One region of the Streptomyces sp. NPDC001890 genome, then DNA from elsewhere that is predicted to be linked to it. Evidence: riboswitches for the same ligand, from Rfam matches in the RefSeq annotation. Region 1 holds a riboswitch; the other holds the start of a gene.
The links. Region 1 has a riboswitch for cobalamin ahead of ACFYY1_RS23120 (ABC transporter substrate-binding protein). Riboswitches for the same ligand answer to the same signal wherever they lie in the genome.
Positions count from the first base shown of each region.

Region 2: it holds a riboswitch for cobalamin, as region 1 does, so the genes downstream of both, ACFYY1_RS03020 (prenyltransferase/squalene oxidase repeat-containing protein) here and ACFYY1_RS23120 (ABC transporter substrate-binding protein) in region 1, are expected to answer to the same signal.

Region 1 covers NZ_JBIATE010000009.1:150,555-153,708, forward strand. Annotated here, with positions in the region: gene ACFYY1_RS23115 (FecCD family ABC transporter permease) at 1-607, opposite strand, end outside; gene ACFYY1_RS23120 (ABC transporter substrate-binding protein) at 604-1,644, opposite strand; cobalamin riboswitch at 1,707-1,895, opposite strand; gene ACFYY1_RS23125 (beta-ketoacyl-[acyl-carrier-protein] synthase family protein) at 2,008-3,154, opposite strand, start outside.
Region 2 covers NZ_JBIATE010000001.1:694,161-697,314, reverse strand. Annotated here, with positions in the region: gene ACFYY1_RS03030 (aldehyde dehydrogenase) at 1-51, opposite strand, end outside; gene ACFYY1_RS03025 (MBL fold metallo-hydrolase) at 319-1,359, shown strand; cobalamin riboswitch at 1,554-1,689, shown strand; gene ACFYY1_RS03020 (prenyltransferase/squalene oxidase repeat-containing protein) at 1,799-3,073, shown strand; gene ACFYY1_RS03015 (SCO2322 family protein) at 3,070-3,154, shown strand, end outside.

The sequences.
Region 1 (3,154 bases):
CGTCGGCGGCGGTCATCACGACGAAGGAGGTGAGCGCGGAGAACAGCTGCATGGCCGCGACACCGGAGAGCACCACCCGGTCGGTCGTGCCGCCCAGGGTGTGGCTGAGCAGCAGCACGAGGGCGAACGAGCCGAGCGCCCCGACGAACGCACCGGTCGAGATCGACACCGCTCCCCCGCCGACACCGAGGACGACGACCACGACCGCCCCGGTGGACGCGCCGGAGGAGACCCCGAGGACGAACGGGTCGGCGAGCGGGTTGCGGAGCAGCGACTGCATGACGGTGCCGCAGACCGCGAGCCCGGCGCCGCACACCGCGGCCAGCAGGGTGCGCGGCATGCGCAGGTTCCAGATGATGCCGTCCCGGATCGGGGAGAGCTGTGACCGCCCCCAGCCGAGGTGCGCGGCGACCGCGGACCAGACGTCGGCCACCGAGACGCGGGCGGGGCCGATGGTGACGGCGACCGCGACGGAGCCCAAGAGCAGCGCGATGCCGCCGGCCCACAGGGCCCCGCCGCGCAGCCGCCGTACGCCCGTCGTGGTGCGCGCCGACGCGGTGGGGGCCGTCGGCACGGCCACCGCCGTGCCGGGTCCGGTCCGCGTCATCCCGCGAGCCCGAACCGGCGCAGCCCGGCGGCGACGTGTTCGACGCCCTCGACCGTCCGGATGGACGGGTTCATGGCCTGGCCGCTCAGCAGGACGTACCGCTTGTGCCTGACCGCGTCCATGTTCTTGGTGACGGGGTCGGACTCCAGGAACTCGATCTTCTTCGCGGCGCTCTCGGCGGTCTGGGCCCTGCGGGTCAGGTCGCCGATGACCAGGACGTCGGGGTTGCGGTCGGCGACGGTCTCCCAGTTGATCTGGGGCCATTCCTCGTGGGTGTCGTCGAAGACGTTCTTCGCTCCGAGCGCTTCGGTGATGACTCCGGGTGCTCCGCAGCAGCCGGCCAGGTACGGGGCCTTGGAGTCGGAGAACCAGTACAGGAGGGTGGCGCCGGAGGCGTCGATGCCCTCGGTCGCCTTCTTCACCCGGTCCCGCAGCCGCGCCACGAGCGCGTCGCCGCGCTCCGGTACGCCGAACACCCGGGCCAGGTCGTGCACTTCGCCGTAGACGCTCTCCATGGTGAGCGGCGCGGTACGGGCTCCGTCGCCGCCGCCGCTGTTGTCCTTGCCGGTGCAGTCGGCGGGCGAGACATAGGTGGGGACGCCGAGCGATTCGAACTGTTCACGGGGGGCGACGCCGCCCTTGGCGAGGGTCGACGCGAACGAGGCGCTGACGAAGTCGGGTTCCTGGTCGAGGACCTTCTCCGAGGACGGCCGGTTGTCCGAGATCCTGGGCACCTGGGCGTTGGCCTTCTCCAGGCCCTTCATCACCGGGTCGGTCCAGGTGGCGGTGGCGGCCATCCGGTCGGCGAGACCGAGGGAGAGCAGGATCTCGGTCGATCCCTGGTCCACCGGGACGGCGCGGCGCGGCGCGGCCTCGACGGTGACGGTGCGTCCACAGTTCTTCAGCGTCACCGGATATCCGTCCGCGGGGCCCGGTTTCGCGCCGGACCGACCGGCTCCGCCTCCACAGGCGGTCAGCAGGACGAGTCCCGCCGAGAACAGGGCGACGGTGCGGACGGGGCTGGCTATGGACGTCACGGAGTCCCTCTGCGTCTCTGGGCCCATGCGCGGAGCCCGTTGTACTGAGTCCCCCGGTCCGGAACCGGACCGAGGATGCCAGCAGGTCTTCGGACTCGGGTTCTTTCGGACGGGGCGCCTTCCCGGGCACCCGAGGGTGGTCCCAGTGGCCGTGGCCCCGCCCGTCCCCCTCACCGCTGCGCGTCAGTTCCGGATTCACACCGGATTCCCTGACCCCTACGTGGAGTTTGACTGGCCCCGGCAAGCTATCACGTGCCTCCGTGCGGTTCTCGGGCGGTTGTGCGGCTCACGGGCGGTGGTGGCCGGTGGTACGCCGGGCCGTTTTCCCGTCGCACCACCTGCCTGCTGCCTGCGGAACGGCCCTCAGGGACGCTGAAGGGCGAGGACCGCGTTGTGGCCGCCGAATCCGAAGGAATGGCTGACGGCGCGCCTGATGGGCCGCCGCAGAGGTTGCTTGGTGACGCAGTCGATGTCGAACTCGGGCGCCGGGGCATCCAGGTTGGCGATCGGAGGGACCACTCCGCGCTGGAGCGTGAGGACGGTCAGCCCGGCCTCGATCGCTCCGGCCGCCCCCATGCAGTGCCCCAGTACGCCCTTGGGTGCGGTGACGGGCGGCCGGTGCGGGTAGACCCGGGCGATGAGGGCGGCCTCGACGGCGTCGTTGACCGGGGTCGCCGTGCCGTGCGCGTTGACGTGCTCGACGTCCTCGGCCGCCCAGCCCGCGTCGCGCAGCGCGGCCTCCACCGCTGCCTGGGCGACCTTGCCGGAGGGGCGCGGGCTGATGGGGTGGTGGGCGTCGGTGGTGGCGCCGGTGCCGGCGAGCAGCGCCCGAGGGGCCGCGTCCCGGGCCCGCGCGTCGTCCGTCCGCTCCAGCACCATGACGGCCGCGCCCTCGCCCATGACCAGGCCGGCCCGGTCGGCCGCGAAGGGCCGGCACAGTCCGGCCGGGTCGCCGTCCCGCCGGGCCCCGGCCCCGGACCTGGCGAACGCGGCCATGGCCGCCGGGTAGACGATCGACTCGGTGGCTCCGGCGATCGCGATGTCGCACTGCCCGGTGACCAGCAGGTCGCGGGCGACGGACAGCGCGGTGGCGCCGGACGAGCAGGCGGTGCACGGCGCCATGCTGGGGCCGGTGGCCCGCAACTGGATCGCGATCTCGGCGGCGGGCATGTTCGGGATGGTGAGCAGGATGCCCGACGGCGAGGTGGCCCCGGCGCCGAGCCGGTCGAGCACGACGGCCTGCTCGGTCAGCGAGGCGGAACCGCCGCTGCTGGTGCCGACGACCACCGCGACGCGGCTGCCCTCCCACCGGGCCGGGTCGAGCCCGGCGTCGGCGACCGCCTCCCGGGCGGCGAGCACGGCGAGTTTCACGTACTTCCCCATGCGGAAGGACGCCCTGCCACCGATCGCGGCGTCCAGGTCGATGCCGTCGACCATGCAGGCGAAGTCGATGGCGCAGCCTTCGAGTTGGGCGACGGTACGGGCCGGTGACGCTCCCGCGCACACACCC
Region 2 (3,154 bases), on a different contig from region 1:
GACCAACTCCCCGCCGATGAACAGTTTTCCGTGTTCGACAAGCTCGGTCATGGCTGCTGCCTCCCGCGGCGCGGTGCGTTGCCCGAATCGACGTCCGGTCCGGATCGGCATCCGACCCGGCATCCGATTCAGGATCTGACTCTGTGTCAGAACTGATACCAGTTCCAGTTCCAGGAGTCCACGTCCGCGACAGCACCCCGAACCAGATGGTCGACCGGGGCTACTACTGGAACAAGTTCTCGTTACAGTGGGCGCGACGCACCCACATGCGGGCGCGACGGAGCGCAGCCGCACGTCGTCGAGAGAGATGGGGACCTCATGGCGCAGGTGACCGACCACGGCGGGGGCGTGCACAGCATCAAGGTGCCCATCCCGGACAATCCGCTCGGCCACACCCTCGTACACGTCCTGGACACCGATCGGGGACCGGTTCTGATCGACACCGGCTGGGACGATCCCGAGGCCTGGGACACGCTCGTCGCCGGACTCGCCGCCGTCGGTACGGAGATGGCCGACATCCACGGGGTGGTCATCACCCACCACCACCCCGACCACCACGGGCTCTCCGGGCAGGTGCGCGAGGCCTCCGGGGCCTGGATCGCCATGCACGCGGCGGACACCGCGATCGTGCGCCGCACCCGGGAGAACGAACCCGGCAGGTGGCTGACATATCTCGCGGCCAAGCTCACCGCGGTCGGTGCGCCCGAGGAGCATCTCGCGCCGTTGCGGGCCGCCGCGGCCGGCGGGGGCCGGATGCGGACGCTGCCGGGGCTGCGGGCCGCGCTCCCGGACCGCGAGATCGTCCCCGGTGAGCTGCTCGATCTGGCGGGGCGCAGGCTGCGGGCGATCTGGACGCCGGGGCACACGCCGGGGCATGTGTGCCTGCACCTGGAAGAGGATCACCCGGGCAATCTGCCGGGCCGGGGGCGGCTCTTCTCGGGGGACCACCTGCTGCCGGGAATCAGTCCGCACATCGGGCTGTACGAGGACCCGGACGACGCCACGGCCACCGACCCCCTCGGCGACTACCTCGACTCGCTGGAACGGATCGGCAGGCTCGGTGCCGCCGAGGTGCTGCCCGCCCACCAGTACGCCTTCACCAATGCGGCGGGGCGGGTACGGGAGCTCCTCGGGCATCACGAGGAGCGGCTGACCGGGCTGCTCGGGCTGCTGGCGCAGCCGCTGACGCCGTGGGAGCTGGCCGAGCGGATGGAGTGGAACCGGCCCTGGGAGCAGATCCCGCACGGCTCCCGGAACATCGCCGTCTCGGAGGCGGAGGCGCATCTGCGGCGACTGGTGAAGCTCGGGCGCGCGGAGGCGGTGCCGGGGACCGGTCCGGTGGCGTACATCGCGGTGTGAGGAGGGGCGGGGTGCGGCGGTGAGGGGTGGGGTGCGTTGCGGTGTGATGGCCGCGTGCCTCGCGTGCCTCGCGTGCCTCGCGTGCCTCGCGTGCCTCGCGGTGCGAGCGCGGCCCGCGGTGCGGAGCGGAGCGGCGTGACGTACGTCTCGGTGTGATCAGGGGCGCTCCTCCCGGCCCGGACCCCGACCGGACCCGCCCGGTACAGTGTGCGGGTCGTCATCATGCCCGTTCAGGGGGAAGCCGGTGCGAATCCGGCACTGACCACGCAGCCGTGAACCGTCTTCGCAGGCGGTGAGTCGGAATGCCCTGTCCGCGGTCGTGACCGGCTCGGACCACCGGATCCCCCGGTGGTCGGCACCGTCGAGGTATACGGAGCCGGAGCCTGGTGCCTGAGCGTGCCTGTGCCCGGTTCACCCCGCAGGAGAGGCCCCGCCCGCCATGACCGTACGTCGCAGCGCAGCAACGCTCGCCGCCACCGCCGCCGTGCTCTGCGCGGCCGCTGCGCCGGTCGCGGTGGCAGCGCCGTCCCCGTCGCCCTCGCCGTCCGTCGCGCTGCCCTCGGGGCTGTACGGCACGGCGGACCCCACCTACGACGGCGTGTGGCGGCAGTCGATGGCCTTCCTCGCCCAGCGGCTCGAAGGGGTCACCCCGGCCACGAAGTCGGTGGACTGGCTGATCTCCCAGCAGTGCGCCGACGGCTCCTACGCCGCGTTCCGGCCCGACGTCTCCAAGCCGTGCGACGCGAAGACCGTGCGGGACACCAACGCCACCGCGGCCGCCGCCCAGGCGCTGGTCGAGGTGGGCGGGCACCGCGAGACCGTGAACAACTCGGTCCGCTGGCTGAAGTCCGTGCAGAACGAGGACGGCGGCTGGGGCTACACCGCGGGCGCGCCCAGCGACGCCAACTCCACCTCCCTGGTGATCGGCGCCCTCGCCCGGCAGGGGCAGCGGCTCGCGGACATCACGACCCCCGGCGGCAAGACCCCCTACGATCCGCTGCTCGCGCTCGCGATCCCGTGCGGCGGGAAGGACGGCGGCGCCTTCGCGTACCAGGCCGACAAGAAGGGCGGGCTCACCGCCAACGCGGACGCCACCGCGGCCGCCGTGCTCGGCACGATGGGCAAGGCGATGGCGGTCGGCAACAACGCCGCGGGCAAGGCACCGACCTGCCGGACCGGTTCCCCCCTCACGCCCGAGCAGGCCGCCCAGAACGGCGCCCACTACCTCACCGGTGCCCTCGCCGGCAGCGGCCACCTGAACCAGGCGCCGATGCCCGGTGCCACCGACACCACCCCGCAGCCCGACTTCGGCAACACCGCGGACGCGGTCGTCGCGCTCTCCGCGGCCGGCCACCAGGACAAGGCCGCCGGGGCCATCGCCTGGCTGAAGAAGAACTCCGCGGACTGGGCCGCCCAGAGCGGACCCGCCGCCTACGCCCAGCTGATCCTGGCCGCCCACGCGACCGGCGACAACGCCCGGGACTTCGGCGGCGTCGACCTGGTCGCCCGGCTGAACGCGGCCGGCCCCGAGCCCGCCGCCGTGGTGACGCCCGACCCGTCCGCCGACACCGGGTACGAGCCCACGGAGAAGGACCAGGTCCACAGCGGCGACGACGTGATCGGGGGCGTGTGGTGGTACATCGGTATCGGCCTCGTCCTCGCCGCGATCGCGTTCTTCCTGATCAGCGGTCGCCGGAAGAACAGGCAGCCGTGAGGCGCGCGGGACGGGCCGCCGCGCTGCTGGTGGCCCTGGGCGCCGTCCTGGCCGTGCTCGGCGCGGGACCGGCCCAGGCGG